One region of the Isoptericola sp. NPDC056605 genome, then DNA from elsewhere that is predicted to be linked to it. Evidence: riboswitches for the same ligand, from Rfam matches in the RefSeq annotation. Region 1 holds a riboswitch; each other region holds the start of a gene.
The links. Region 1 has a riboswitch for thiamine pyrophosphate ahead of ACFQ8Y_RS11265 (bifunctional hydroxymethylpyrimidine kinase/phosphomethylpyrimidine kinase). Riboswitches for the same ligand answer to the same signal wherever they lie in the genome.
Positions count from the first base shown of each region.

Region 2: it holds a riboswitch for thiamine pyrophosphate, as region 1 does, so the genes downstream of both, ACFQ8Y_RS11725 (ECF transporter S component) here and ACFQ8Y_RS11265 (bifunctional hydroxymethylpyrimidine kinase/phosphomethylpyrimidine kinase) in region 1, are expected to answer to the same signal.
Region 3: it holds a riboswitch for thiamine pyrophosphate, as region 1 does, so the genes downstream of both, ACFQ8Y_RS09070 (thiamine ABC transporter substrate binding subunit) here and ACFQ8Y_RS11265 (bifunctional hydroxymethylpyrimidine kinase/phosphomethylpyrimidine kinase) in region 1, are expected to answer to the same signal.
Region 4: it holds a riboswitch for thiamine pyrophosphate, as region 1 does, so the genes downstream of both, thiO (glycine oxidase ThiO) here and ACFQ8Y_RS11265 (bifunctional hydroxymethylpyrimidine kinase/phosphomethylpyrimidine kinase) in region 1, are expected to answer to the same signal.

Region 1 is NZ_JBHTVT010000009.1:78,203-85,537, reverse strand. Features, by position in the region: gene ACFQ8Y_RS11285 (hypothetical protein) at 1-1,229, opposite strand, end outside; gene ACFQ8Y_RS11280 (copper resistance protein CopC) at 1,437-2,066, opposite strand; gene ACFQ8Y_RS11275 (YcnI family protein) at 2,063-2,887, opposite strand; gene ACFQ8Y_RS11270 (hypothetical protein) at 2,976-3,653, opposite strand; TPP riboswitch at 3,782-3,924, shown strand; gene ACFQ8Y_RS11265 (bifunctional hydroxymethylpyrimidine kinase/phosphomethylpyrimidine kinase) at 3,915-5,567, shown strand; gene ACFQ8Y_RS11260 (ABC transporter ATP-binding protein) at 5,972-7,335, shown strand, end outside.
Region 2 is NZ_JBHTVT010000010.1:81-7,415, forward strand. Features, by position in the region: partial or broken gene ACFQ8Y_RS11705 (hypothetical protein) at 1-493, shown strand, start outside; gene rsfS (ribosome silencing factor) at 490-936, shown strand; gene ACFQ8Y_RS11715 (histidine phosphatase family protein) at 933-1,622, shown strand; tRNA gene ACFQ8Y_RS11720 (tRNA-Ala) at 1,715-1,787, shown strand; TPP riboswitch at 1,951-2,062, shown strand; gene ACFQ8Y_RS11725 (ECF transporter S component) at 2,056-2,694, shown strand; gene ACFQ8Y_RS11730 (ATP-binding cassette domain-containing protein) at 2,699-4,150, shown strand; gene ACFQ8Y_RS11735 (energy-coupling factor transporter transmembrane component T) at 4,147-4,845, shown strand; gene ACFQ8Y_RS11740 (class I SAM-dependent methyltransferase) at 4,896-5,507, shown strand; gene ACFQ8Y_RS11745 (MFS transporter) at 5,561-6,784, shown strand; gene ACFQ8Y_RS11750 (NAD(P)H-dependent oxidoreductase) at 6,795-7,335, opposite strand, start outside.
Region 3 is NZ_JBHTVT010000006.1:228,752-236,086, reverse strand. Features, by position in the region: gene ACFQ8Y_RS09095 (AGE family epimerase/isomerase) at 1-412, shown strand, start outside; gene ACFQ8Y_RS09090 (RrF2 family transcriptional regulator) at 409-864, shown strand; gene ACFQ8Y_RS09085 (sulfite exporter TauE/SafE family protein) at 1,053-1,979, shown strand; gene ACFQ8Y_RS09080 (PAS domain-containing protein) at 2,136-2,915, shown strand; gene ACFQ8Y_RS09075 (DUF4235 domain-containing protein) at 2,941-3,207, opposite strand; TPP riboswitch at 3,364-3,468, shown strand; gene ACFQ8Y_RS09070 (thiamine ABC transporter substrate binding subunit) at 3,540-4,619, shown strand; gene ACFQ8Y_RS09065 (ABC transporter permease) at 4,706-6,382, shown strand; gene ACFQ8Y_RS09060 (ABC transporter ATP-binding protein) at 6,382-7,230, shown strand; gene ACFQ8Y_RS09055 (hypothetical protein) at 7,217-7,335, shown strand, end outside.
Region 4 is NZ_JBHTVT010000024.1:1,219-8,553, forward strand. Features, by position in the region: gene ACFQ8Y_RS19265 (glycosyltransferase family 4 protein) at 1-872, shown strand, start outside; gene ACFQ8Y_RS19270 (hypothetical protein) at 998-1,558, shown strand; gene guaA (glutamine-hydrolyzing GMP synthase) at 1,679-3,286, opposite strand; gene thiE (thiamine phosphate synthase) at 3,392-4,030, opposite strand; TPP riboswitch at 4,062-4,164, shown strand; gene thiO (glycine oxidase ThiO) at 4,154-5,386, shown strand; gene thiS (sulfur carrier protein ThiS) at 5,383-5,628, shown strand; gene ACFQ8Y_RS19295 (thiazole synthase) at 5,649-6,491, shown strand; gene ACFQ8Y_RS19300 (ThiF family adenylyltransferase) at 6,640-7,335, opposite strand, start outside.

The DNA of each region.
Region 1 (7,335 bases):
GCCTCCGCGGCGAGCGCGGCACCCCGGCGGGCGGCGGCCACGCCGCGCTCCGGGTCCTGCGCCGCCCGTGCCTGCGCCACCTCGCGCTCGGCCTCCGCCAGGCGCGTCCGGGCGTCGGGGCCCACGGGGGCGCGGTAGTCGTCGACGACGGACCGCGCCGAGGCGAGCTGCCGCTCGGCGTCGTCGAGCGCGGGCCCGAGCCGGGACGCCGCCCGGCGGGTGCGCTCGTCGTGCTCGGCCCGCTCGGCCACGGCGTCGTCGAGCGCGGTGTTGGCCTCGCGGACCCGGGTGAGGGAGCCCACCGGGTCGCCCGGCGTGCCCGGCGCGGGCAGCGCCGCCAGGGCGTCCTCGAGAGCGGTCACCGCGCCGTCGATCCGTCCCGCCCGCTGAGCCGTCGGGAGGGCGCGCGCCTGGGCGAGCTCGGCCCGCGACTCCGCGACGATCGCGCCGAGCGCCGCCTCCGCGCGCAGCGCCTCGGCCTCGTAGTCGTCGACGGCGCGCAGCAGCCCCTCCGCGCGGCGTACGGCCTCCTCCGCCGCGCGGGCCGCGGCCCCGGCCTCCGCGACCTGCTGGGTCGTGAGGCGCTTGCGTGCCGCGGCGGTGCTGCGGCCGGCGAACTCGAGCAGCCGCTCCGCCTGCTCGGGGTTGTCCGCGACGGGCAGCAGGGCCTGCGCGTCGTACTGCGCCCGCAGGCGTTCGAGGTCGGCGCGCGCGGCGGGCACGGCCTCGCGGACCCGGGCCAGCTCGCGGTCGACCCGGTCGACGGCGTCGGGGGTCGAGCGGACCGTCTGCCGCAGGGCGGCGAGGCCGCGGTCGAGCTCGTCCAGCGAGCCGTCGGCCGACCGGCACAGGTCGACGACGCGGGCCGACCACTCCCGGCGCTGCTGGTCCGTGTCCGGGACGTGGTCGTGCAGGAGCTGGTTGAGATGGAACGCCTCGGACAGGCGCTCCCGCGCACGGCGCAGGGTCGGTGCGAGCTCGCGCGTCTCCCGGTCGCCCAGCTCGGCCTGGGCGAACGCGAGCTCGTCCTCGGCGAGGCGGGCCCGCTCGTCGGCGCGCACCAGGGCCGAGCCCGCCTCCACGCCGAGCCGCTGCAGCTCCGCCTCGAGGTCCTGTGCCCGCCCACGCGCGGCCCTGCGCCGCCGCGCCGCCCAGAAGGCCACCGCCGTGACCAGCACGACTACTACGACCAGGCCCGTCACGACCCCGACGATCTGCCCCGCATCCATGCTCGGCATCGTAGGCGGCTCCGGCCCGGTGCGGGGACGACCCGACGACGACGCGGGCGTCCCGGAGGGTCACGACCGCGACCTGTCAGGGCCAGCGCAAACGGTGTATCCGGCCCTGACCCTGACAGCTCGGGGCCGCCGCGACGTGTCAGGGCGAGGGCGCGGTGTACCCGGCCCTCGCCCTGACACGTCGCAGGGTGCGGTGCGTCAGCCGCGACGTCGCGCGATCCGCAGCGCCACGAGCACCGCCGCGCCGGCGAGCACGACGACGCCCCCCGCGATGCCGAGCACCACGACCAGCTCGGAGGCGTCGCCGCCCCCGTCCTCGGCGGCCGACGCGCCGTCAGCGGTTCCGGAGGACGCCTCGTCCGCGCCCGCGGCCCCGGCCGGGGCGCACGGCGGCGCGTCCGTCGCCGGGGTGGCGGCCTCGGCCCCGGCGGGCGGGTCGTAGGTGAAGGAGAACGCGCCGCTGGTCGGATGCCCGTCGGCCGACACGATCCGCCAGTCCACCGTGTACTCGCCGCCCTCGCCGAGGGCGACGGGCACCGACACGGTGCGGTCCTGCATCGTCGGGCACCCGGTCGCGTAGTCGGTGCCGTCGGCGTCCGTCACGGTGACGACCGTGCTGGAGCCCTCCGCGGACAGATCGAGGACGACGTCGTCGAACGTCACGTCGACGGACCCGGGCGGTTCCGTCACCTCGGACCCCGAGGCCGGCGACGTGCCGACGACGACGTTGTGGGCGCTCGCGGGCGCCGCGCCGACGACCCCCGCGGCCCCGAGGCCGAGGGCGAGGGCGAGCGACCCGGCTGCGGCGAGGGCGCGTCGCGCGCTCATCGCTGCTCGGTGCCGGTGCCGGTGCCGGTGCCGGTGCCGGTGCCGGTGCCGGTGGCGCGGGTCCGCGCCAGGGCGGCGACGCCCGTGACGGCGCCGACCAGCCCGAGACCGAGGCCCGCCGCGCCGAGCGCCAGCGGGAGGGTGCCGGAGGCGTCGTCGTCGGCCGCCGCGTCCGTGCCCGCGTCTGTGCCGGCGTCCGCGGCCGAGTCCGTGGCGCCGGCTGCCGACGCCGTGCCGTGGCCGCCGTCCTCGGCCGCCGGGAGGACCTGCAGGACGGGTGCCGGGAGGTCGGGCTCCGCGTCGCCGGTCGCCTCCTGGTCCCAGGCGACGACCTCGCCGTCGGAGTACGTCTGCGTGGCGGGCAGGGCGATCTCCTCGACGCCGTCCGGGACAGCACCGGCGGACACGGTGAACCGGAGGAACTCGCCCGGAGCGATGCCGGCGTCGGCGTCGTCGGCGGTCCACTCGATGCTCGCCGGCGCCTCGGTCACGGTGGTGCCGTGCACCTCGACGGGCTCGGGCAGGGGCGCCTGGGTGACCTTCGCCGTCCAGCCCGGCACGGGCTCCACGGACACGCTGGTGAACGGGGTGTCGGTGGGGAGGTCGACCTTCACGGCGGTGGTCGAGGCCTCGGCGGACTCGTTCGGGACCTTGAAGGTGAGGGTGGCGTACGACCCGGCCTCGGCCGCGTCGGGGGTCACGGTCACGTGCGCGGAGGCGGCGGCCGCGCCGAGGACGAGGGCCGGCACGGTGAGGGCGGCGGCGCCGGCGAGGCGGCGCGCGCGGAGGGCAGGGGTGAGGGCAGGGATGGTCCTGGACATGGGTGTGCTGCTCCTGGTGCTCAGGGGTGGTCAGGGGTCGTCGGACGACGAGGGACCCGCCCCCGTCCGACGACGGACCAGGGCAGGGTCAGGCGGCGCGCACGAGGGCGCCCGGGAGCAGCGGGGGGCCTCGTGGCGGGGTGCGCCGGACGGCGCGGGCCCGGAGGGGGTGCCAGGTGCGCCCGACGACGACGGCGGGCTCGCGGACGACGGGCGGCGCCGCCGGGCCCAGCACGAGGACCGCGACGAGCCGCAGCTGGCCCGCGACGTTGACGGCCGCTCGGTCGCCCGCCGCGAGCAGCAGGGCGGTGAGCAGCACCGCGGCAGCGTGCGCGGCGAGCATCCAGGACGTCGTCCCGGGGTCGTCCGCGTGGTGCAGGTGCAGCCCGCCGCCGGTCGCGGGCCCGAGGGAGCCCGGGCCCAGCGCGTGCAGGGCGTGCCCGTCCGGCGCGGCCCCCGGCGTCGAGGGCAGGGTCGTGAGCAGGGTCGAGGCCAACGGCGAGGCGTCCGTGCCCGCCGCGCCGAGCACGGACAGGGTCGTGTGCTGCACGAGCTGGAGCGCGACCATCGCGGGGAGCAGGCGGGGGAGCGTCAGCCGGCGGCGGGCGGTCCACACCGCGAGCGGCGCCGTGAGCGCCACGACGACGAGCCAGGCGAGGGGTGCCCCGGGGAGCGCGCCGCCGGCCAGGAGGTGGGCGGCGGCCGCGATGCTGAGCGTCGTGCCGGCGACGAGGAGCTCGCGCGCACGACGGACGACCACGGGCACCCCCGCACCCTACCGCGCCGCGAACAGGCCGCGGGCCTGCGGCGCGAGGGCCTGGCGAGGCGCGGCGTGACGCCGACACGCGCCGCGGGACGCCGCCCGCCGCCCGCGCAGGCCTGGGCTACGGTGGGCGGCACGACACGGGGTGCGTCCCGACCGGTCATCGCCGCGACATCGTCACGACGACGTCGCGACCCGGCCGGCGGGCGCTGAGAACACACCCGTCGAACCTGATCTAGCTCGTACTAGCGAAGGGATGTCGACATGAGTGCGCGCGCACCTGAAGACAGCTCCGCCGGCAGCGCCGGCTCCACCGCCCCTGCTCCCGCGGCCCCGGCGCCGACGAGGGGCAGTCGCCCCCGCGTCCTGGCCGTCGCCGGGTCCGACCCGTCCGGGGGCGCCGGGATCCAGGCGGACCTCAAGTCGATCGCGGCCGCGGGCGGCTACGGGATGGCGGCCGTCACGGCCCTGACCGTGCAGAACACGCGGGGGGTGCGCGACGTGCACGTGCCGCCCGCCGCGTTCCTGGCCGCGCAGCTCGACGCCGTCACCGACGACGTGGCCGTCGACGCCGTGAAGATCGGGATGCTCGCCTCGGCCCCCGTGGCCCACGCCGTGGCCGCCTGGCTCGACGCCCTGCCGCCCGGCGCGACGGGCGCGCGACCCGCCGTCGTCCTGGACCCGGTGATGGTCGCCACGAGCGGGGACCGCCTGCTCGACCCGGCGGCCGAGGACGCCGTGCGGCACCTGCTGTCCCGGGTGGACGTCGTGACGCCGAACCTGCCCGAGCTCGCGGTCCTCGCGCAGGAACCGTCGGCCGCGGACTGGCCCGCCGCGCTCGAGCAGGCGCGACGCCTGGCCTCCCGGCACGGGGTCCTGGTGGTGGCGAAGGGCGGCCACCTGGGCGCCTCGGGGACGGGCGCGACGGGGGCGGGGGCCCCGGACGCGCTCGTCGGGCCGCAGGGCGTGCTGGCGGAGCTCCCCGGGCCGCGCCTGACCAGCACCTCCACCCACGGCACCGGCTGCTCGTTGTCCAGCGGCCTGGCCGCGCGGTACGCGCGCACGGGGGACTGGGCCGAGGCGCTGCGCGGCACGAAGGCCTGGCTGACCGCGGCGATCCGGGCCGGGGAGGCCCTGCGCGTCGGCGGCGGGAACGGGCCGGTCGACCACCTGGTGGGGCTGCGCGCCGGCGGCGCGGAGCCGCTCGCGCCGTCCGGTGCGTCCGGTGCGGGCGGGGCATCAGGTCAGGACGGGGCGGAGGACGTCGTCGCCCGCTGGTGGGACGACGCCGCGGGCGTGCGCGCCGCGATCGACGACCTGGCGTTCGTCCGGTCGCTGGGCGACGGGACGCTCGACGCCGACCACTTCCGCACGTACCTGGAGCAGGACGCGCTCTACCTGCGCGACTACGCGCGCTGCCTCGCGCGGGCGAGCGAGCTGGCTCCCACGCGGGCCGAGCAGGCGTTCTGGGCCGGCGGCGCGCACGGCGCCCTGGTGACCGAGCTCGACCTGCACACCCGCTGGCTGGGCGGGGAGCCGCAGGACGTGCCCGCCAGCCCCACGACGGCCGCGTACCTCGACCACCTGCGCGTGGCCGGCGACGACTACGCGACCCTCGTCGCCGCCGTCCTGCCCTGCTACTGGATCTACCAGGACGTGGGGGAGCGGCTGGCCGCCCGCGACCACCCGGGTCACCCGTACGGGGCGTGGCTGGGCACGTACGCGGACGACGCGTTCGCGGACGCGACGCGCGAGGCCGTCGCGATCCTGCGCCGCGCCGCCGCGGCGGCCGACCCGGTCACCCGGGACCGGATGGCGGCGACGTTCCACGCGGCGTGCGAGCACGAGCTGGCGTTCTTCGACCAGACCGGGGCACCCACGGTCGAGCCCACGGTCGGGCGCGTCGTGGTGGGCTGACCCCCGGTCCACCGCGGCCCGTCCGGGTCCCGCCGTCGTGCGCGACGGCGGGATCCCGCGGCGGTAAGCGGTGTCCCGAGCTCGGGGCGCACCGCGTGACCGGGGCAAGTGTGTCGGAGGCGAGTGACAGAATAGGTGTGATGCCCGACACGAAGCGCACTTCGCGCAGCCGCAGCCGAGGCGCCCGCCGCGCCGATCCCTCCGAAAGTCCCAGGAGGAGCACCGCCTCCTCCGCTCCCCGCCGTCCCGTCGCGACCGGCACCCCGCCGGGCCGCGCCGCGGGGCCGCCCGGCCGCACGGGCGCCGCCGCCGCCGGGCCCGCCGTCGCCCCCGCGGGCTCCGAGCTCTCCACGTTCGCGTCGGTGCGCCGGCTCTACCCGTACGTCCGGCCGGCGGTGCCGCGCATGGTCGGCGGGCTCTTCTCCGCGATCGGTGCGAGCCTCGCCGCGCTGGCGATCCCGCGCGTGCTGCAGACCCTGGTCGAGGGCCCGCTCGCCGAGGGTGCCGCCGCCCACGACCTCGGGGCCCTCGTGGTGCCCGTCCTCCTCGTGCTCGTCCTGGGCGTCGCGGAGGCCGGGCTCGTCCTGCTGCGCCGCAACCTCGTGATGTACCCCGGCACGCGGGTCGAGGCCGAGCTGCGGATGGCACTGTTCCGCCACCTGCAGGACCTGCCCGTCGCGTTCCACGACCGGTGGCCCGGCGGCCAGCTGCTGAGCCGGATCATGGGCGACCTCGGCCTGCTGCGACGCTGGCTGGTCTTCGGCCTCCTGCAGCTCGTCGTCAGCATCGTGACGATCGTCGTCGGGGTGGGCATCCTGCTGGCCACCGCCGGCTGGCTCGGCCTCGTCTACCTTGCGGGCGCGATCCCGGTGACGGTCATCGCGTTCCGCTTCTCGAGGCGGTACCGCGTCATCGCGCGCCTGTCCCAGGACCAGTCGGGCGACCTCGCCACCACCGTCGAGGAGTCCGTGCACGGCATCCGTGTGCTCAAGGCGTTCGGTCGCGGGCGCGACGCCCTCGACTCGTTCACCGACCAGGCGGAGGAGCTGCGCCGCACGGAGATCCGCAAGGCGGGCAACCAGGCCACCGTCACCACGTCGCTGCAGCTCATCCCCGAGGTCACGCTGGCCGTCTGCCTCGTGCTCGGCACGGTGCTCGCCGCCCAGGGGCAGATCACCGTCGGCAGCCTCGTGGCCTTCTTCCTGACGACCGCCGTGATCAACGGCCCCGTGGTCGACCTCGGCATGACCCTGTCGATGACGCTCAACGCCCGCACGGCCGTCGACCGCTTCTTCGAGGTCATGGAGACCCCGAACCCGTTGGCCGACCCCGCCGACCCGGTGGAGGTCGGTCCGGCGCGCGGCCACGTCGAGCTCCGCGACGTCTCCTTCCGGTACGAGGACGCGTCGCGCCCGGTCCTCGAGCACGTCGACCTCGAGCTCCCCGTCGGCACCACGACGGCGCTCGTCGGCCTCACGGGCTCGGGCAAGTCCACCCTCGCGATGGTGGTGCCGCGCATCGTCGACGTCACCGCCGGCCAGGTGCTGCTCGACGGCGTCGACGTGCGGCGCATGCGGCGGCACGACGTGCGTCGTGCGGTCGCGGTCGCGTTCGAGGACCCCACGCTGTTCTCCGCGTCGGTCCGCGACAACGTGCTGCTCGGCGTCCCCGAGGCCGGCCCCGACGCCGTGCCGGAGGAGGAGCGTGAGCGGCGCCTGCACGAGGCGCTCGAGGTGGCGCAGGCGGGCTTCGTCGCCGACCTGCCGCA
Region 2 (7,335 bases), on a different contig from region 1:
GACGACGGGCACCGCGTCGCCGTTCGGCGCCACCGCGGCCTCGGCGCCGCCCGCCCAGGCGGCACCGAGCCCGGCGCCGCCCGGCGCCACGTCGGTCGCGCCCCCGCTGCCCTGGGCGAGCCCGACCACCGAGCGGCCCGCGTCCGTGCCGCCGTCCCGCCCCGCTGCGGGCCCCGCACAGCCGCCGGCCGCGCCGGAGCGACCCGCCGCGTCCCCGTTCGACGCGCTGGTCGCGTCGGAGCAGCCCGTCCGCGCGCGGTCGGCCGCGCCGCTGGACGACGAGGACGACGACGAGGACTGGGACGAGCCCGAGGCGTCGTACACCTGGCTGCACTACATCGTCCTCGTGGTCGTCGCGTTCGTGCTGGGGCTCCTGGTCTGGAAGCTGCTGCTCCAGGCGCCCGACGACAGCAACTTCCAGACCGATACCGACGCCGCCGCGCCCGCGGCCGGCGTCTCCCTCACGTACGAGCACCCCGGAGCCGCTGCATGACCGCTAGCCCCCGCGCCGTCGAGCTGGCGGTCGTCGCCGCCCGGGCCGCGTCGGACCGCAAGGCGCAGGAGATCATCGCGCTGGACGTGAGCGACCAGCTGGTGCTCACCGACGTGTTCCTCATCGCCTCCGGCACGAACGAGCGCCAGGTCTCGGCGATCGTGGACGCCGTCGAGGAGGCGATGTTCCTCGCCGGCTCCAAGCCGATCCGTCGGGAGGGCAAGGCGCAGGCGCGGTGGGTGCTGCTGGACTTCGGGGAGGTCGTCGTCCACGTGCAGCACGCCGAGGACCGCGTGTACTACGCGCTCGAGCGACTGTGGAAGGACTGCCCGGCGGTGGAGCTGCCGGAGGACGCGCGCGGCGGTGACGGCGCGGCGGCCGCCGCCGAGTACGGCGACGGCGGGGGCGACGGGGCGATCCGTCTCGCGGGCGACGAGCGGTGACGGCCGGCACCGTCGTCCTGCTGCGGCACGCCCGCACCGCCTACAACGCGTCCCTGCGGCTGCAGGGGCAGATCGACATCCCGCTCGACGAGGTCGGGCGCTGGCAGGCGGCGGAGGGCGGCTCCGCGCTGGCGTCGTCGCACCGCGCGACGCGCATCGTGTCGTCCGACCTGGGGCGCGCCGTCGAGACGGCGACCGCGTACGCGGACGCGCTCGGCGGGCAGCCCCTGGTCACCGACGAGCGCCTGCGCGAGCGCGGCTTCGGTGCCTGGGAGGGCCTCACGGGCGCGGAGCTGCAGGAGCGCTGGCCCGAGGAGTACGCCGCCTGGCGCCTGGGCGCGGAGCCCGTGGGCGCGGGGGCCGAGACGAAGGCGGCGGTCGCGGAGCGCATGGCCGAGGCCCTGGCCGAGCATGCCGGGGACCTGGACGACGACGCGACGCTCGTCGTCGTGTCGCACGGCGCCGCCATCTCGCTGGCGGTGACGGCGCTGCTCGGGCTCGACCCGACCACGTGGCGCGGGCTGTCGGGGATGCACAACGTGCACTGGTCGCACCTGCACCGTGCGGGCGAGGGTGCTGTGCCCGCCTGGCGCCTCGTGGCGCACAACGTGGGCGCGGGGTACCCCCTGGACCGCTGGCAGGCGGGGCCGGACTGGAATTTGGAACCTGGCCCGAAGTCTGCCTAAGATATCGACGTTCCCGAGGGGCGCAAGCCCGGAGGAACGCACCGAATCAGACGAATCGCCCGGTCGCCCGTCGGCCGCGAGAGTCGGTTCTCGGGGCTGTGGCGCAGCTGGTAGCGCACCTGCATGGCATGCAGGGGGTCAGGGGTTCGAGTCCCCTCAGCTCCACCCCGACGAGAAGGCCCGGAACCCCACGGTTCCGGGCCTTCTTGCGTGACCAGGGGTTTCACGGTGCGGGACGCCCTTGCGCCGACGCCGTCGTCGCCTAGGGTCGGACCTGCGGTCGCGTCGTCGGCCGCCGTGAGGTCACACCTGAAGTCACATCTGAAGACACCCATGACAGGGGAGCGCCGTCGAAGGGGCGCTGAGAGTGCGGGCACAGCCGCAGACCCTTGGAACCTGCTCCGGTTAGCACCGGCGAAGGGAGTTACCTGGAATGTCCGCGCCCACTTTCGCGCGCAGCGCGTCCCTGCGGTACCGCACCGTCGACCTCGTCACCGTGGCCATGCTCGGCGTGGCCGTCGGTGTCGTCTTCTGGGGCTGGACCCAGCTCTACCACCTGCTCTCCGCCGGGCTGGCGGTCGCCTTCCCGCCGGCCACCGGCCTGCTCGGCGGCGGCTGGCTGCTCGGCGGCGTGCTGGGTGGCCTCATCGTCCGCCGTCCGGGCGCGGCGCTGCTCACCGAGGTCGTCGCCGCGAGCGTCGAGGCCCTGCTCGGCGCCGGCTGGGGCTTCTCGGCGATCGTCTCCGGCGTCGTCCAGGGGTTCGGCGCCGAGCTTGTCCTCGCCCTGTTCCTCTACCGGCGTTTCGGCGCCGCGGTGGCGGCCCTGGCGGGCGCGACGGCGGGCGCGTGCGGCGCCGTGTACGAGTGGTTCGCGTACTACCCGGACTGGGAGTGGGGCTTCCGGCTGGCGTACCTGGGCCTCTTCGCGCTGTCCGGCGCGCTGCTCGCCGGCCTCGGGGGCGCGGCGCTCGTGCGCGCCCTCGCGCGGGCCGGCGTGCTCGACGCGTTCGGCCCGGGTCGCGACCTCGCCGACCGTGCCGTCGACCGTGCCGTCGACCGCGCGCCGGCCTGACGGCGTGGCGCACGACGACGTCCGGGTTCGCGTGCGAGGGCTGTGCTGGCGGCCCACCGGGCGCCGGGCCCCGACGATCGAGGGCCTCGACCTCATCGTCGGCGCGGGGGAGCGCCTGGGGCTGGTCGGTCCCAGCGGGGCGGGCAAGTCGACCGTGCTGCACGCCCTGGCGGGCGTGCTGGGCGACCCGCTGCCCGGCGAGCTGTCCGGGACCGTCCACGTGGACGGCGGGGTGGGGCTCGTCCCGCAGGACCCGGGCTCCGCGGTCGTCGCGGCCCGGATCGGCCGGGACGTCGCCTTCGGCCCCGAGAACGCCGGCCTGCCGCGGGACGAGATCTGGCGCCGGGCCGGGGAGGCTCTCGACCGGGTCGGGCTGCGCCACCCGCCCGACCGGCCGACGTCGGCCCTCTCGGGCGGCGAGCTGCAGCGGCTCGCGCTCGCCGGGGCGCTGGCGAGCGCGCCGGGCCTGCTGCTCCTGGACGAGCCGACCGCGATGCTCGACCCCGCCGCGGCGGCCGAGGTGCGCGCCGCCGTCGTCGGCGCGCTGGAGGGCTCGGACACGTCCCTCGTCGTGGTCGACCACCACGTCGGGCCGTGGCTCGAGCACCTGGACCGCGTCGTGGTGCTCGGACCGGGCGGCCGGGTCACGCACGACGTCGCGCCCGCCGCGCTGCGCGACGTCCCGTCCGCCCTGCGGGACGACCTGACGCGCGCCGGCGTCTGGCTGCCCGGCGTGGCGGCGCCGTCCCCGCTGTCCGTGCCCGCGGCGCTGGTGGCGCCGGACGTGCCCGGGCCGGACGTCGTCGTCGCCGGCCTCCGCGTCGACCTGGTGACCCGCGGCCTGCGCGGTCGCACCACGACGCGTGCCCTCGACGGCGTGGCCGCGCGGCTGCCCGCGGGCCGCCTCACGTCCGTCACGGGGCCCTCGGGGGCGGGGAAGTCCACGCTCGTCGCCACTCTTGCGGGGCACCTGCGGCCGACGGCCGGCGAGGTGCGGGGCGTCCCGGGGCGGACGGCCCGCTCGGAGGAGCTCGCGCGGTCCTGCGGGTGGGTGCCGCAGCACCCGGAGCACGGCCTGCTCGCGCTGCGCGTGCGGGACGAGGTGGAGCTCACCGGCCGGCGCCTCGGCGTCCGGGTGGACGTGGACGCCGTGCTCGCGCTGCTGCGCCTCGACCACCTCGCCGACGCGCATCCGTTCCGGCTGTCCGGCGGCGAGCAGCGGCGGCTCGCCCTGGCGGCGGCGCTGGCGCACCGGCCGGGGCTCGTGCTGCTCGACGAGCCGACCGTCGGCCAGGACAGGGGGACCTGGGCGGCGGTGGCCGGGTGGGCCGGCGCCGCGGCCCGGCACGGCGCCACCGTCGCGGCGAGCACCCACGACGCGCACCTCGTCGCCCTCGCGGGGCACCAGGTGCGGCTCGGCGGCGCGACGAGCGAGCGAGCGACGGTGGCGGCGTGACCGGCGCGCTGGGGCGCGTGAACGCCCTCGTGCTCGTGGCCCTCGGGCTGCTCGGGCTGGTCGCCTCCCTGGGCGTCCGGGACGTCGCGAGCGCCGCCGTCGCGCTGGGCGGGTCGCTGGCTCTCGGGCTGCTGCTCCTGCCGCGCGGCGCCGGCTCTCCGGCCCGTTACCTCGCGGTGGTCGTCGCGGTCGCGTCGGTGGCGTGGTCGACGTGGCTGCTCGGTGGCCACGACCCGGTGGTGGCCGCCGTCGCGGGGGCCCGCATCGCGGTGCTCGCCCTGCCCGGCGTGGCCCTCGCCCCGCTGGTCGACCTGAGCGGGCTGGCCGACCAGCTCGGCCAGCGGCTGCGCCTGCCGGCCCGTTTCGTCGTCGGGGTGGCCGCGGCGCTGCAGCGGTTCGAGCGGCTCGGCGCCGTGTGGGAGCAGGCGTCGCGGGCGCGTCGGTCGCGCGGCGTCGGGCCCGGGCGGGGCCCGCTCTCGCGAGCGCGCCACGCGGCGTCGGTGACGTTCGCCGTGCTGGCCGCCACCCTGCGCGACGCGGCGGCCATGTCCGTCGCGATGGACACCCGGGGCTTCGCGGGCGCCCACCGCCGGACCTGGGCGGAGCCTGCGCCGTGGACCCGTACGGACGGCGTCGTGCTCGCCGCCGGCGCCGTCGTCGCGGCGCTGCCGTTCGCCGTCCTGGCCTGGCGGTAGCCGTCGAGCGGGGCCCGTCGGGCGCAGGATGGGTGTCGGGAGGTGCTCGCATGGCCCGCCAGGTGCACGACTTCGACGCCCTCTACGCCGCGGACGTCCCGCCGCCGTGGGAGATCGGGCGCCCGCAGCCCGCGCTCCTGGCGCTCGTGCGCCGGTCGGTGCTCGCCGACCCGGTGCTCGACGTCGGCTGCGGCACGGGCGTGCTGGCGCTCGCGGTCGCCCGGGCGGGCCACCGGGTGGTGGGCGTGGACGCCGCGGCGCACGCGATCTCCCGCGCGCGGGAGCGGGCCGCGGAGTCGATCGTCGACCCGCCCGGCGAGGTGCGCTTCGAGGTCGCGGACGCCCGGCGGCTCGACCGCCTGGCCGTGCGGCCCCGGACCGTCCTCGACTCAGGGCTGCTGCACACCCTGGACGATGCCGGTCGCGCCGCCTACGTGGCAGGGCTGGAGGCGATCTGCCCGTCCGACGCGCTCGTCGCCGTCCTCGCGATGTCCGTGGCCGCCGGGCTCGGCTGGGGCACGACCGACGACCGGCTGCGCGCCGCGTTCGAGGGGCCCTCCTGGTCGGCGACCGTGGTCTCGGACGCCGAGATCACCGCGCGCCCCGCGGGCGACGAGCTCCACCTGCCCGCGCTGCTCCTCACGACCCGGCGGGCCGCATGAGACGTCCGTGAACGGACCGGCTCCCCACGGGGCCGGTGCGATAGGAATGGTGCGTGCCGTCCCCGCCGCTCTTCCCGTTCCGTAGCGTCGTCCTCGGGGCGTTCCTCCCGACCCTGGTGCTGGAGATCGGCATCGGTGCGCTGCTGCCGGTCGTGGCGGTCACCGCCACGGGCCGTGGCGCCACCCTCACGGTCGCCGGCCTCGTGGCCGCGCTGCTGCCGCTCGGCAAGATCGCGTTCGACCTGCCCGCCGGGGCGCTCTCGCAGCGCCTCGGGGACCGGGTGGCGATGCTGGTCGCCGGCAGCGTCGCCGTCGTGGCGTTCACGACGATCGCGCTGTCGTCGGCGCTGTGGGGACTGGCCGCGGGGGTGCTCGCGCTCGGCGCGGCGAACGCCGTGTTCAACCTCGCCCGGCAGGCGTACCTCACCGAGATCACGCCGCCGCTGCGGCGGGCGCGCGTGATGTCGACCCTCGCGGGGGTGCACCGCATCGGCCTGTTCCTGGGGCCGTTCGCGGGGGCCGCGATGATCGCGGCGACGTCGCTGCACGGCGCGTTCTGGCTGGGCACGGGCTCCGCGCTGGTCGCGGTGCTGGTCATCGCCCTGGTGCGGCCGGAGCCGCGGGCCGACGCCGCGCTGCCGCGCCCCGCCGGCGGTCCGCGGGTGTCCATCGCGGCGGTCGCGCGCGAGCACAGGCAGCTGTTCGCGACCCTCGGCGTCGCCATCCTGCTGGTGAGCGCCGTGCGCGGCGCGCGGCAGACAGTCATCCCGCTGTGGGGCGAGCACCTGGGCCTCGACGCCGAGGTGACGTCGCTCGTCTTCGGCGTCTCGGGCGCCCTGGACATGCTGCTGTTCTACCCGGCGGGCAAGGTGATGGACCGGTTCGGCCGGCTGTGGGTGGCCGTCCCGTCGATGCTCACGATGGCGGTGGGGCTGGCGGTGCTGCCGTTCGCGCACACCGCCGGCGCGCTCGCCGTGGTCGCCGCCCTGCTCGGCGTGGGCAACGGCATGGGCTCGGGCATCGTCATGACGCTGGGCGCCGACGTCGCACCCGCCGCGGTGCGGCCCACGTTCCTCAGCGTGTGGCGGCTCTTCCAGGACACGGGCGACGCGCTCGGGCCGCTGATCCTGTCGGCCGGGGCCGCCCTGGGCTCGCTCGCGGCCGGGGTGTGGGCCACCGCCACGCTGGGCGGCGCGTCCGCGGCCGCGCTCGCGCGCTGGGTGCCGCGGTACTCGTCGCTCGCGAACCTCGTGCCGCCCCGGCGCCGGCGGCCGTGACGTCCGTGCCTCACGCGCGCAGGTGCACGCCCAGCCCGCGGCGGCCGGGCTCCAGCGCGTCGTGGAGCTCGCCGCGCTCGTCGTAGTCCCCGCCGTCCTGGCTCCGGTACGCCAGCACCGGGCCGTCGGGCAGGGCGAGCAGCCGCTCGCGCAGGCCGGCCGAGACGGCGGCGTAGCCCGCGTCGTCGAGGCGGTTCGCGCCCAGCACCAGCACGGGCTCCGCCACCTGCATGCCGGTGTACCAGAAGGTGCCGTGCAGCAGGGGGAACAGCGTCTCGGCCAGGTCGCCGTGCAGCCCGCGCGGCCCGAGCCCCGTGCCCGCGCCGACCGTCACCACGGCCAGCGCGCGCCGGCCCGCCAGTCCGCCGTCGCCGTACCGCCGGGTGCGCCCGGTCGCCGCGTCGCGCACGCCGTATGCGTAGCCCTGCACCAGCACCCGGTCGAGCCACCCCTTGAGGATGGCGGGGACGCCCAGCCACCACAGGGGGAACTGCAGGACCACGGTGTCGGCCCAGGCCAGCTTGTCGTGCTCGGCCCGGATGTCCGGCGCG
Region 3 (7,335 bases), on a different contig from region 1:
CGTGGCCGACGGGTGGGACGGGCCGGCGGGAGGTTTCGTCTACACGACGGACTGGAACGGGAGCCCCGTCGAGGCCCGCCGCTTCCACTGGGTGGCGGCCGAGGCGGCCGCGGCCGCCGACGTGCTGCACCGCACGACCGGCGAGGCGCGCTACGCCGAGCTCGCCGACGAGTGGTGGGCGTGGATCGACGCCCACCTGGTGGACCACGAGCGCGGCTCCTGGTTCCACGAGCTCGACACCGACAACCGCCCCTCCGGGCGGACGTGGGTCGGCAAGCCCGACATCTACCACGCGGCCCAGGCCGTCATCCTGCCGGACCTGCCGCTCACCGGGTCGTTCGCGGCGTCGGCCCGAGAGGCCGGACCGCTGCTGGCCGGCACGCGACTGGGCGCCGCGGTGGCGTCGTCATGAGGATCTCCGCGAAGGCCGACTACGCGGTGCGGGCGGCCGCCGAGCTCGCGGCGTCCGGCGAGGGCCCGGTCCCGGCCGAGGCCCTCGCCCGCGCGCAGCAGGTGCCCCACCGCTTCCTCGAGGCGATCCTCAGCGACCTGCGGCGCGAGGGCATCGTCGCGAGCCGTCGCGGCGCAGGCGGGGGGTACGTGCTCGCCCGCCCGGCCGACAAGGTGACCGTCGCCGACGTCGTGCGCGCCGTGGACGGGCCGCTGGTGTTCGTGCGCGACGCGCGGCCCTCCGACCTGGAGTACACCGGCGCCGCCGCGTCGCTGCTGCACGTGTGGGTGGCGCTGCGCGTGAACGTGCGCGCCGTGCTGGAACAGGTGACCCTGGCGGACCTCGCGGCCGGGACGATCCCCGACGTCGTGCGCCGGCTGACCGAGCAGGAATCGGCGTGGGTCAGCCCCTGAGCCACGCCGGATCGGCGTAGGCGCCAGAGGCGCCGCACGGTCGTCGGCCTGGTTCACGCGACGCCGCAGAAACCCTCGTCTCGCGATACGGACATATTTTTGAGACCGTTGAATCCGATAGAGCCGATCGGGTAACTTCGTCGCAGACGCGGCGGACCCGCTGCCGCGCCGAAACGGAGGGAACCCCCGTGCGGACTCTCGTCCTCCTTGCCCTCGTGGGCCTCGGTGCGCAGCTCGTCGACGGCAGCCTGGGCATGGCCTACGGCGTCACCTCGACCACCCTGCTGCTCGCGATCGGCACCAACCCCGCGGCCGCGTCGGCGACCGTCCACCTCGCCGAGGTCGGCACGACCCTGGCGTCCGGCGCCTCGCACTGGCGGTTCGGGAACGTGGACTGGAAGGTCGTCATCAAGATCGGCATCCCCGGTGCCATCGGCGCGTTCGCCGGCGCGACCTTCCTCTCGTGGCTGTCGACCGAGATCGCCAAGCCGCTGATGTCGATCCTGCTGCTGGGTCTGGGCCTGTACGTGCTGCTGCGGTTCACGCTCCGCGGGCTGCGTACGGACCGTCTCGGGCAGCCGCTCCGCAAGCGGTTCCTCACCCCGCTCGGGCTGGTCGCCGGGTTCATGGACGCCACGGGTGGTGGCGGCTGGGGCCCGGTGGGCACGCCCGCCATCCTCGCGAGCGGCCGCATGGAGCCGCGCAAGGTGGTCGGCTCGATCGACACCAGCGAGTTCTTCGTGGCCGTGGCCGCGAGCCTCGGGTTCCTCTTCGGTCTCGGGACCGCGGGCATCAACCCGTCCTGGGCCCTCGCGCTGCTCATCGGCGGCCTGATCGCCGCGCCGATCGCCGCGTGGCTCGTCCGCCTGGTGCCGCCGCGCGTCCTCGGCTCCGCCGTCGGCGGGATCATCGTCCTCACCAACGTGCGGACCCTGCTGTCCCTCGACTCGTTCCCGGTGAGCGACGGCGTGCGCACCCTGGTGCTCGCGATCATCGCCGTGGGCTGGGCCGCCGCGGTCGTCTACTCCTTCGGCCAGCACCGCAAGGCGGTCGCGGAGGAGCGGGCCGAGGCGGCCGGCGAGCAGCCGGAGGCGGCGGCGACGACGGTCGCCTGACGGTCCGAACCCGTCACGGGCGCCGACAGCACCACCGAGCACCGCCACCGCACGTCACCCGCCGTGCGGTGGCGGTGTCGTGCCGTCCCGGTACCGTGGTGGAGCCAGGAGAACTGCGCGCCGGACCCAGCTGCACGGCACTGGGGGTGGTCCTCGATGTCCAGCACGCCCAACGACACACCGCGCCGCGAGCTCGTCGCCCTCGCGGAGCTGCTGGGTGCCGGGAGCCAGCTGCTCGTGGGCCGGTACCGGGTCGACGTCGCCACGGGGGAGTGGTGGTGGTCGGACGAGGTGTTCCGGATCTTCGGGCGTGAGCCCGGCTCCGTCGCACCGGGGCCCGAGGTGCTGCGCGCCCACCTGCACCCGGACGACCGTGAACGGCTCTCCCGGACGGCGGTGGTCGCACTGGGTGCCGGGCGGCCGTTCTCGGGGGCACACCGCGTCGTGGACGACCACGGGCGCACGCACACGGTCGTCGTCACGGGTCAGGGACGGCACGGGAGTGACGGCGCGTCGTCGCAGATCGTCGGCTACGTCATCGACGCGAGCCCGGTCGTGCGCGACGCGCTGGAGCGCGAGGCGCACCGCGCCGTCTCGCGCGCGTTCGTCGCCGCCGCAGCCGCGGAGCAGGCCAAGGGCGCCATCATGGCCGTCTGCGGCGTGGACGAGTCGGTGGCCACCGAGGTCCTCGCCGACGCGGGTGCGCAGGTCGGCGTGTCCGCCCAGTCGGCGGGGGAGCAGGTGATGAAGGAGCTCGCGCGACCGGTCGGGGACCGGGACGCCGCGCTCACGGCGGCGGAGGTGGTCCGGTCGGCACCGCCCGCGAAGGACGCGGCGGACCGCCTGAGCAGCGCGCTCGCCGCCGTGCGGCCGGTGGACCGACCGCACGGCCACGACGCGCAGCTGGCCCGCCGTCGTCCCCGCGCGAGCCACTGACGGGACCGTGCGGGGAATCGGCGGGTCAGCGGCCCGAGACGAACCGGGCAGCCGCGCGCCCGGCGCCCTGGCGGGCGAGGCGCTTCGCGAGCACCGCGACGCCGCCCGAGACGGCCGCGAAGGTGACCGCCTGCACGATGGAGAGCTCGTCGTCGTCCAGGTTGGTGGGCGCCACGTTGCCCGTCGCCCGCTCCCAGACCACCCCGATCAGCTTCTGCGCGACCCATCCGGCGGCGATCGTCAGCACCACCGTGCCGACCTTCACGCCCAGCGGCTGCTCGGTGTCCGTCACGTGCTCTCCCTCGGTCTGACCCGGCGTGCTACCGCCGGGGCGTCGTCCTGGTCCGGCGTCCACGGCCGACGGGCGGTGTCACGGCACGTCAGGCACGTCACACCCCGAGGCCGAGGACGGGACCACGGTAGCGCGGTGTCGACGGGTAGGCTCGTGCTGATACGACAGGGGAGCGCCCACCGGCGCTGAGAGTGCGGACCGCCGCAGACCCTCGAACCTGACCCGGTTAGCACCGGTGGAGGAAGTCGGGAATCTCGTTCCCTGCGGACGGCAGCACCACGACGGTGCCGGGCGCCCGCAGGACCCCCTTCTCGCACCTTGAGGAGGACAGCATGACGCTGAGCACCACGACCAGGACCAGGAGCGCGGCAGCAGCGGTCGGGGCCGTCGCGCTCCTGCCGCTGCTGGCGGCGTGCGGCGGCGGGACGCCGGCGGACGACGCGAGCGGGGCGTCGAGCACGGTCACGCTCGTCACCCACGACTCGTTCGCCGTCTCCGACGAGGTGCTGGCCGCGTTCGAGAAGGAGTCCGGCCTCTCCGTCGAGCAGGTGGCACCGGGCGACGCGGGCACGCTGGTGAACCAGCTCGTGCTCACCAAGGACGCGCCGCTGGGCGACGTCGTCTTCGGTGTGGACAACACCTATGCGTCGAGGGCCGTCGACGCCGGGGTCTTCGAGGAGTACCAGCCCGCCGACCTGGGCCCGGAGGTCGCGGCCTACGCGCCCGACGACCTGGCCGGCACGCTGACGCCGGTCGACGTGGGCGACGTCTGCATGAACCTCGACGACGGCTGGTTCGACGAGCACGGTGTCACGCCCCCGACGACGCTCGAGGACCTCGCGAAGCCGGAGTACCAGGACCTCACCGTGGTCACCAACCCCGCGACGTCGTCGCCCGGCCTCGCGTTCCTGCTCGCGACGATCGGAGCCTTCGGCACGGACGGCTGGGAGGCCTACTGGGCCGACCTGCGCGACAACGGCGTCAAGGTCGCCGAGAGCTGGGAGGACGCGTACTACGTCGACTTCTCCGGCGCCGGTGAGGGCGGGCAGCGGCCGATCGCGCTGTCCTACGCGACGTCGCCCGCGTTCACCGTGAGCGACGACGGGACATCCTCGACGACCAGCGCGATGCTCGACACCTGCTTCCGGCAGGTCGAGTACGCGGGGGTGCTGGCCGGTGCGGAGAACCCGGACGGCGCGAAGCAGCTGGTCGACTTCCTCACCTCGCCCGAGTTCCAGGCCGACGTGCCCGGCCAGATGTACATGTACCCCGCCGATCCGGACGTGGAGCTGCCCGCCGACTGGCAGCAGTTCGCCCCCCTGGCCGACGAGCCGTTCGAGGTGGCGCCCGCGGACGTCGCCGCGCACCGCGACGAGTGGATCGAGCAGTGGACGGCGACGGTCGTCGGCTGACGCGCCCCGTGCCGCGCGCCCTGCGCAGCGCCGCCCGCCCGGCCTCCCGGGCGGCGCGGTGGCGCGCCGACCGGTGGGGCGCGTGGCTGGGCTGGGGTGCCGCGGTCGTGCTGCCGCTGGGCTTCCTCGCGGTCTTCTTCGCGTGGCCGGTGGTGTCGCTCGTCTTGCAGGGGTTCTTCACCGAGACCACCGCGGGGCGCACGCTCGACCTGTCCGGCTTCGCGGAGGTGCTGTCCCAGGAGCGCACGTGGCGGATCGTCGGGCAGACGCTCGCCCAGGCGCTCACCGGCACGCTGCTGTCGGTGCTGCTGGGCCTGCCGGGCGCGTACGTGCTGTACCGGTGCAGGTTCCCCGGGCGGACGCTGGTGCGGGGTCTGGTGACGGTGCCGTTCGTGCTGCCCAGCGTCGTCGTCGGCGTCGCGTTCCGCGCGCTCTTCGCCCCCGGCGGCCTGCTCGGCTGGGCGCACCTGGAGGAGAGCTTCGCCGGCATCGTGCTCGCCCTGGTGTTCTTCAACTACGCGGTGGTGGTGCGCACGGTTGGCGGCATGTGGGAGCGCCTCGACCCGCGCGCCGAGCAGGCCGCCCGCGCGCTCGGCGCGACGCCCTGGCGCGCGTTCCGCACCGTGACGCTGCCGGCGCTCGGCCCGGCGATCGCGTCGGCCGCCGCGGTGGTGTTCCTGTTCTGCGCGACGGCGTTCGGCGTCGTGCTGGTGCTCGGCGGCCTGCGCTACGGCACGATCGAGACGGAGATCTGGACGCGCACCACCCAGTTCCTCGACCTGCGCTCGGCGGCGGTGCTGTCGGTGCTGCAGCTCGTCGTGGTGGCGGGCGCGCTGCTGGTCAGCTCCCGCGCCCGGGCGCGCCGCGAGCGGGCCCTGCACCTCACGAGCGACAGCGTGTCGGCGCACCGGCTGCGGCTGCGCGCCGGCGCCGACGGCACCGACGTCGCGCCGGCGCTCGTCACCCTCGTCGTCGTGGCGGGGCTGCTCGTGCTGCCCATGGCGGGGCTCGTCACCCGGTCGCTGCGCGCGCCCGACGGGTCGTGGGGCCTCGACAACTACGTGGCGCTCGGCACCACCGGCGGGCGCAACGCCCTGACGGTCACGGTGTGGGAGGCGCTGGGCAACTCGCTGCGCACCGCGGCCTGGGCCGCGCTGATCGCCGTCGTCGTGGGCGGCCTCGTGGCGCTCGTCGTGTCGCGACGCCCGCGGCGGGCCGGGCTGCGGCGTGCCGTCGGTGTGCTCGACGCCGCGTTCATGCTGCCCCTCGGCGTCTCCGCCGTGACGGTGGGCTTCGGCTTCCTCATCACGCTGGACCGCCCGCTGGGGCTCGACGTCGACCTGCGCACCTCCGGCGCGCTGGTGCCGATCGCGCAGGCGGTCGTCGCGATCCCGCTCGTGGTGCGCACGATGCTGCCGGTGCTGCGCGCCATCGACCCGCGGCTGCGGGAGGCGGCCGCCACGCTGGGCGCGGCGCCCGGGCGGGTGCTACGGACGGTCGACGGCCCGCTCGGCGCGCGGTCGCTGGGGCTGGCGATCGGGTTCGCGTTCGCGGTCTCGCTCGGCGAGTTCGGCGCGACGTCGTTCCTCGCCCGCCCCGACACGGCCACCCTGCCGGTGGTCATCTACCGCCTGATCGGGCGGCCCGGGGCCGAGAACTACGGGATGGCGCTCGCGGCGTCCGTGGTGCTGGCCGTGCTCACCGCGACCGTCATGATGGTGGCCGAGCGCCTTCGCGGCGACCGGCCCGGAGGGGAGTTCTGATGGAGCAGGCCCGGCAGACGACGGGGCTCGCCGTGCGCGACGCCGTCGTGCGGTACGGCGCCGCGCGCCGTCGACCGGGGTCGGTCGCGGTGGACGGCGTGTCGCTCGACGTCGCCGCCGGCGAGATCGTCGCGCTGCTGGGGCCGAGCGGCTGCGGCAAGTCGTCGCTGCTGCGCGCCGTCGCCGGGCTGGAGCCGCTGGCGGGCGGCACGGTCGCCTTCGACGGCGCGGACCTCGCGGGCGTGCCCGTGCACCGGCGCGGCTTCGGCCTGCTCTTCCAGGACGGCCAGCTCTTCCCGCACCGGGACGTCGGCCGCAACGTGGCCTATGGTCTCGAGACGCAGGGCGTGCCCCGCGCCGAGCGGGCCGCGCGTGTCGCCGACCTCCTGGCCGACGTGGGCCTGGCTGGCTACGCGGGCCGGTCCGTCGCGACGCTGTCCGGCGGGGAGCAGCAGCGCGTCGCGCTGGCCCGCGCCCTCGCTCCGCGGCCGCGGCTGCTGCTCCTCGACGAGCCGCTGTCCGCCCTGGACCGCAGGCTGCGCGAGCGGCTCGCCGTCGACGTCCGCGACACCCTGAAGGCCACCGGCACCACCGCCGTGTTCGTCACGCACGACCACGACGAGGCGTTCACCGTCGCCGACCGGGTCGCCGTCATGGACGCCGGGCGGCTGCTGCAGGTGGACGCGCCGGACGTGCTGCTGCGCGCGCCGGCGAGCCCGCGGGTGGCGGAGTTCCTCGGGCTGTCCGCCGACGACGACGCCGCCGGCGCCGGCGCCGCTGATGGTTCGGGGACGACGGGTGCAAGAACTGCGGCCGTGACGACATCATCGGGGCATGACGTGGTCTGACGGCCGGAGCCGGCGGCTCTCCGCGGCGGCGTGCGGCGTGGCGTGCCTCGGGCTGCTGGCCGCGTGCGGCCCGGGCGACGGGGAGGACGTCTTCGCCGCCCGCGA
Region 4 (7,335 bases), on a different contig from region 1:
TGCACATGGGCGTCCTGGCCCCCACGGTCGAGCTGGCGCTCCGGCCCGTGACGCGGCTCGGGCTGCCCGCCCTGCTCACGGTGCACAGCGTGTGGGGCGGCTGGGAGCGGGCGTTCGCCGCGCTCGACCGCGTGACCCGGTGGTCGGCCTGGCCGGTGCAGTGGTCGGCGGTGAGCGGGCTGACGGCGGACCCGCTGCGGCGCGTGGTCGGGCGACGGCTGGGCCCCGGCGCCGCCGCGGAGCGCGTGTCCGTGCTGGGCAACGGCATCGACGTCGACGCCTGGCGGCTGCCCCGCGTCGAGCGGGGCGAGCGTGCCGAGGGCCGCGAGGTGCACGTCGTGTCCGCCACGCGGTTCGCGCCCCGCAAGCGGGTGCTGCCGATGCTCGAGGCGATCGCCGCGGCCGTGGAGAGGGCTCCGGGGCGCCTGGTCGCGACGATCGGCGGCGACGGACCGCAGCTGTCCGAGGCCCGTCGCTGGGTGCGCGAGCACGGCCTGGCCGACACGGTGCGGCTCGTCGGCCGCCTCACCCCGACCGAGCTCAAGCGCCTGTACGTGCGCGCCGACGTCTTCGTGGCCCCGGCCGTGCAGGATGCGTTCGGCATCGCGGCGCTCGAGGCCCAGGCCGCGGGCCTCGCCGTCGTCAGCCGGTCGCAGTCGGGGGTCGCGGAGCGCCTGGTCGACGGCCGGGACGCCCTCCTCGTGGACGACGACGCCGCGATGGCCGACGCTCTCGTCCGTTTCGCCGACGACCCCGCCCTGCTCGACGCGATCATCGCCCACAACCGCTCCGCCGAGCTCGCGACGTCGTGGCCCCGCGTGCTCGCCGACGTCGACCGCGCCTACGCGCGTGCCGCATCGCTCGTCGGTTGACCGGGGCGGCGTCACCGCAGGTCACGGGCGAGTCGTTGCTCGGGCGTATCAAGGGCGCCCGCTGCGCGCTCCCCCCACACCGTGACCGGCGACGAGGGGATCGCCGGCAGACGTGAGGAGCGAAGATGACCATCACGACGCAACGACGCACCGTCCGCGCCCGGCTCGCCGCCGTCGTCGGCGGGCTCGCCGCGATCACCGCACTGGGGGTCGCGGGTCCCACCGCGACGGCCGCACCTGCGGACGACCCGGCGCCGGTCCAGGTGCAGCGCGTGGAAAGCGACGCACCGGTCATGGTCGAGGACCTGAAGATCTCGGCCAAGGCCGCCAGCACGACCGACTACTGTGCCGTCCTCGACGGCACCTTCGGCTGCAAGAACGCGAAGCCGGGGACCGGGCTGGTCGTCGCACGGCTGTACCAGAACAAGAACTACGGCGGCTTCCAGGTCGTCGTGTTCAACCCGAAGTACAAGGTCGGCTGCACGTCGGGCACCGGGGACAACGAGGGCGGCGCCAACCTCGGCACCGCGCTGTCCAACCGGATCAGCTCCGTCAAGACCTACAACAGCTGCGACGTGAAGCTCTACAACGGCAACGGCAAGACCGGCGCCAGCACCGGCTGGATCGACAAGTCGGCCCTGCTCAGCGGCTTCAACGACAAGGCCAACTCGTTCAGGATCTCCTGACAGCCCACCTGGCAGCGTGGCCGGCGGGAGCCGGGACGTCGTTCGCGAGAGCCGAGCGAGGCACGAGCGAATCATTCGAGCGAACGACGTCCCGGCTCCCGCCGGCCACGCCGTCCACCCTCACTCCCACTCGATGGTGCCCGGCGGCTTGCTCGTCACGTCGAGCACCACGCGGTTGACCTCGCTCACCTCGTTGGTGATGCGAGTGGAGATGACGGACAGCACGTCGTAGGGCAGGCGCGTCCAGTCGGCGGTCATGGCGTCCTCGGAGGACACGGGCCGCAGCACGATCGGGTGGCCGTAGGTGCGGCCGTCGCCCTGCACGCCGACGGAACGGACGTCGGCCAGCAGCACGACGGGGCACTGCCAGATCTCGTCGTCCAGGCCCGCCCTGGTGAGCTCGGCGCGCGCGATGGCGTCCGCCTTGCGCAGCGTCTCGAGGCGCTCGGCCGTGACCTCGCCGACGATGCGGATGCCGAGGCCCGGGCCGGGGAACGGCTGGCGGGAGACGATCTCCTCGGGCACGCCGAGCTCGCGGCCCACCGCGCGGACCTCGTCCTTGAACAGGGTGCGCAGCGGCTCGACCAGCTCGAACTGCAGGTCGTCGGGCAGGCCGCCCACGTTGTGGTGGCTCTTGATGTTGGCCGCGCCCTCGCCGCCGCCGGACTCGACGACGTCCGGGTACAGCGTCCCCTGCACGAGGAACTTGACCTCCTCGCCGTGGGCGCCCGCCTCGGCGACGATGTCGCGCTGGGCGTCCTCGAAGACGCGGATGAACTCGCGGCCGATGATCTTGCGCTTCGTCTCCGGGTCGCTCACGCCGGCGAGGGCGGTCAGGAACCGCTCCTTCTCGTCGCGGATGATGAGGTTCACGCCCGTGGAGGCGACGAAGTCGCGCTCGATCTGCTCGACCTCGCCCTCGCGCAGCAGGCCGTGGTCCACGTGCACGCAGGTGAGCTGGTCGCCGACGGCGCGCTGCACCAGCGCGGCGGCGACGGCGGAGTCCACGCCGCCGGACAGGGCGCAGATGACGCGGGCGTCGCCGATCTGCGCGCGGATCGCGGCGACCTGGTCGGCGATGACGTTGCCCGGCGTCCAGTCGGGCGCGAGCCCCGCGCCCTCGTAGAGGAACTTCTCCAGCACGGCCTGGCCGTGCGCCGAGTGCTTCACCTCGGGGTGCCACTGCACGCCGTACAGGCGACGGCCGGTGTCCTCGAACGCGGCGACCGGCGAGCCGGACGACGTCGCGAGCACCTGGAAGCCCTCCGGCGCGGCGTGCACGGAGTCGCCGTGGCTCATCCAGGTGGTCTGGTGGTCGGGGGAGCCCGCCAGCAGCACGCCCGCCTCGCACACCTCGACCTCGGTGCCGCCGTACTCCCTCTGCCCCGTCTGCGCGACGGTGCCGCCCAGCGCCTGCGCCATCGCCTGGAAGCCGTAGCAGATGCCGAGCACCGGCACGCCGGCCTCGAACAGCGCCGGGTCCACGAACGGGGCGCCCGTGGCGTACACCGACGACGGCCCGCCCGAGAGGATGATCGCCGCCGGGTTCTTGGCGAGCATCTGCTCGGTGGTGAACGTGTGGGGCACGATCTCGGAGTAGACGCGGGCCTCGCGCACGCGGCGCGCGATGAGCTGCGCGTACTGCGCGCCGAAGTCGACGACGAGGACCGGTCGCGGCGTGGGCGCCAGGTCGGCGGTGGTGGGGGTGTCGGTGGCGGGAGACGTCACCGAGCCATCGTAGCCGCCGGACGGTACCGCTCCCGGGCCCGTCCCACGGGTCACGCGGTGGGGTAGGTCACCTCGACACCGCGGCGGCGCGCCGGCCGTCGGCGGTCAGGCCAACCGCTCCCGCAGCTCGCGCGCGGCGCGCCCGGGGTCGGGCGCCTGCGTGATCGCGCGCACGACGACGACGCGCGACGCACCGGCGTCGAGCACGGCGTCCAGCCGCTCGGCGTCGACGCCGCCGATGGCGAACCACGGTGTCGTCGGGCGAGTCGCGGCGACCTCGCGCAACAGGCCGAGACCCACGGCCGCACGGCCGGGCTTGGTGGGCGTGGCCCACAGCGGGCCGACGCAGAAGTAGTCGACGTCCGGGTCGGCCTCGGCCTCGGCCGCCTGCGCGGCGGAGTGGGTGGAGCGACCCAGCACCGGGCCCGGGCCGAGCAGCGACCGGACCGCCGGCACGGGCAGGTCGCGCTGCCCCATGTGCACGACGGGAGCGCCGGTCAGCCCGGCGACGTCGGCCCGGTCGTTCACCGCCCAGAGCGCGCCGTGCTCCGCGGCGACGCGGGCCACCACGGCCTGCAGCTCGAGCTCGCGCGCGACGTCGAGCGTCTTGTCCCGCAGCTGCACGACGTCCACGCCGCCCGCGAGCGCCGCGTGCAGGAAGTCCTCGAGGTCGCCCCGGTCCTCGCGGGCGTCGGTGCACAGGTACAGGCGGGCGTCGGCGAGCCGGGCGCGGGTCGTGGTCACGCCGGCCAGGGTAACCACGGCCCGGGTTACAGTGGCCGCGCACGGGAGCCCCGCTCGGGGCTGAGAGGGCGTAGGAGCCGACCGTCGAACCTGATCTGGGTCATGCCAGCGAAGGGAGCGCACATGCCCACGTCCACCGGCCCGTCCGCCACCCCCTCCGACGTCGTCGTCGTCGGCGGCGGGATCGTCGGTCTCGCGGTGGCCTGGCGGGCCGCGGACGCCGGCCTCGCCGTCACGGTGCTCGACCCGTCGCCCGGCGACGGCGCCACCCGCGCGGCCGCGGGGATGCTCGCGGCCGTCGGCGAGGCGGACTTCGGCGAGCGGGACCTCGCGCGCCTCAACCTCGCGTCGGCCGCCCGCTGGCCCGCGTTCGCCGCCGACCTCGCCGCCGCGACCGGTCGCGACGTCCCGCTGCTGCGTGCCGGGTCGCTCGCCGTCGCGTACGACGCCGACGACCTCGCCCTCCTGCGTCGCGTGCTGGCGCTGCACCGGGAGTGGAGCCTCGCGTCCGCGGAGGTCTCCGTGGCCGACGCCCGGCGCCGCGAGCCGTACCTCGGGCCGCGGCTCGCCGGGGCGGCCCGCGTCGAGGGCGACCTGGCCGTCGACCCGCGGGGCACGCACGCGGCACTCCTCGAGGCGCTGACCCGCGCGCCGGGCGGCACGGTCGTCCGCCGCGCCGCCGTGCGCCTGGAGCGGGACGCCGCGGGCCGGGTGGTCGCGGCGCACGACGCCGCCGGGGTGCGGCACGCCGCCGGGGCCGTGGTCCTCGCGGCCGGCGCTGTCCCTCCCGCGGGGCTGCTCGACGGCGTGCCGGAGGTGCGCGTGCCGGTGCGGCCCGTCAAGGGCGTGACGCTGCGCCTGGACGCCGGGCCGGGGCTCGCCCTCGAGCACGTGGTGCGCGGCACGGTGCAGGGCCGGCCGGTGTACCTCGTGCCGCGGGGCCCGGGCACCGGCGCCGGCCCGGGCAGCGGGCCCGGGCACCGGGAGATCGTCGTCGGCGCCACCAGCGAGGAGCGGCCGGACGACCGCCGCGCCGAGGCGGGCGGCGTGTTCGCGCTGCTGCGCGACGCCCGCGCCCTCGTGCCCGGGATCGACGAGGCCGCGCTGGTCGACGTCACGCCGCGCGCCCGCCCGGCCACCCCCGACAACCTGCCGCTGGTCGGCGCCACCGCCGTGCCCGGACTGCTGGCCGCCGTCGGGCACGGACGCAACGGGGTGCTGCTCGCGCCACTCACCGCCGACGCGGTGCTCGCCGCGCTGACCGGCACACCGCCGCCCGACGACGCGCTCGACACCCTCACCGCCGCCGACCCGCGACGCTTCGCGCCCGCAACCCCCGAAGGAGCCCTCCCGTGAGCACGCCGTCCACCTCCGCAACCGCCGTCGTGAACGGCGAGACCTACCCGCTCGACGGACCGCACGGCGACGGCGTCGAGGCCGTCGTCGCGACCCTCGTCCCCGCGTTCGTCGCCGACGGCTCGGTGCAGGGCATCGCCGTCGCCGTGAACGACGCCGTCGTCCCCCGCGGCCTGTGGGCCGGCACCCGGATCGCGCCAGGCGACCGGGTCGAGATCGTCACCGCCGTCCAGGGCGGCTGACCACGAAGCACGGAGGAAGCATGACCAGCACGCACGCCGAGACCACGTCCCGCCCGCTCGCGCACCCGCTCGTCGATCCGCTCGTGGTCGCCGGCACGGAGGTCGGCTCGCGCCTCGTCATGGGCACGGGCGGGGCGTCGAACCTCATGACGCTGGAGGACGCGCTGGTCGCGTCGGGCACCGGGCTCACGACCGTGGCGATGCGCCGCGTCGCGGTACGGCCGGGAGGCGCGGGCGCCGAGGACGGCGGCATCTGGGGCCTGCTGGAGCGGCTGGGCATCCGCGCCCTGCCGAACACGGCCGGCTGCTTCTCGGTCGCCGAGGCCGTGCTCACGGCGCAGCTCGCCCGCGAGGCCTGCGGCACCGACTGGGTCAAGCTCGAGGTGATCGCGGACGACGTCACCCTGCTCCCCGACCCGCTCGGCCTCGTCGAGGCCGCCGACCGGCTGGTGCGCGACGGGTTCGTCGTGCTGCCGTACACGAACGACGACCCGATCCTCGCGCGGCGTCTCGAGGACGTCGGGTGCGCGGCCGTCATGCCGCTCGGCGCCCCCATCGGCACGGGCCTGGGCGTGCTCAACCCCCGCAACATCGAGGCGATCGCGTCCGCCGCGCGCGTGCCCGTCATCCTCGACGCCGGGGTGGGCACCGCGTCCGACGCCGCCCTCGCGATGGAGCTCGGCTGCGACGGCGTGCTCCTCGCGACCGCCGTCACGCGCGCCGCCGACCCGGTCCGCATGGCGCACGCCATGCGCCTCGCCGTCGAGTCCGGGTGCCTCGCCGCCGGCGCCGGCCGCATCCCGCGCCGTGAGGGCGCGCTGGCCAGCTCCTCCCCGGACGGTCGACTCGACCTCGCCCTCTGACGCGGTGCTCCACGCTGCCGAGGTAGTCCGAAACCTGCCGAGGTAGTCCGATCCGTGCCGAGGTAGTCCGATCCGTGCCGAGGTAGTGGTCCGGTCCACTACCTCGCGGAGTCTCGGACTACCTCGGCACGACCCGTGCTCCCTCGCGTCAGACGGCGAGGAGCAGCGCGGGGGCGCCGCCCTCGACGGAGCGGGCATCGACGCCGGCGGCGCGCGCGACGTCGGCCACGCGGGCGGAGCGGGCGCCCGCGGCGCAGACCAGGAGCACCGGGCGGTCGGTGGGCAGCGCCGCGACCGCGGACGCGGCGGCGTCTCCCCCGCCCAGGAACGCGCCGCTCGGCGACACGGTCGCGCCCGCGACGGGGAGCGCCTGGACCTCCCAGCCCTCGCGGACGTCGACGAGCGCGACGGGCGAGCCGCCCGCGAGGAGCGCGGCGGCGTCGACGGCGCTCATGCTGGCGGGGCCGAGTCCGGAGCCCGCGGCGTCGGCGGACCCGCCCACGGGTGCGGGCAGGCCGCAGAACGCGGCGTACGCGGCGTCGTCGGCGAGCAGCTCCGCGACGGGCTCGCGGGTCGGGTCCGGGCGGACGGCGAGCTGGCGCCACGAGAGCTCGAGGGCGTCGTAGACGGCGATGCGGCCGAGCAGCGTGGTGCCCGCACCGGTGATCAGCTTGACCGCCTCGGTGGCCATGACCGACCCGACCGTGCCGCACAGCGCGCCGAGCACGCCGCCGGTGGCGCAGTCGGGCACGGTGCCGGGCGGCGGGGGCACGGGGAAGACGTCGCGGTAGGTGACGCCGCGCGTCCTGGTCTCCTCACCGGTGCCGTCGGCCAGCACCGGCGC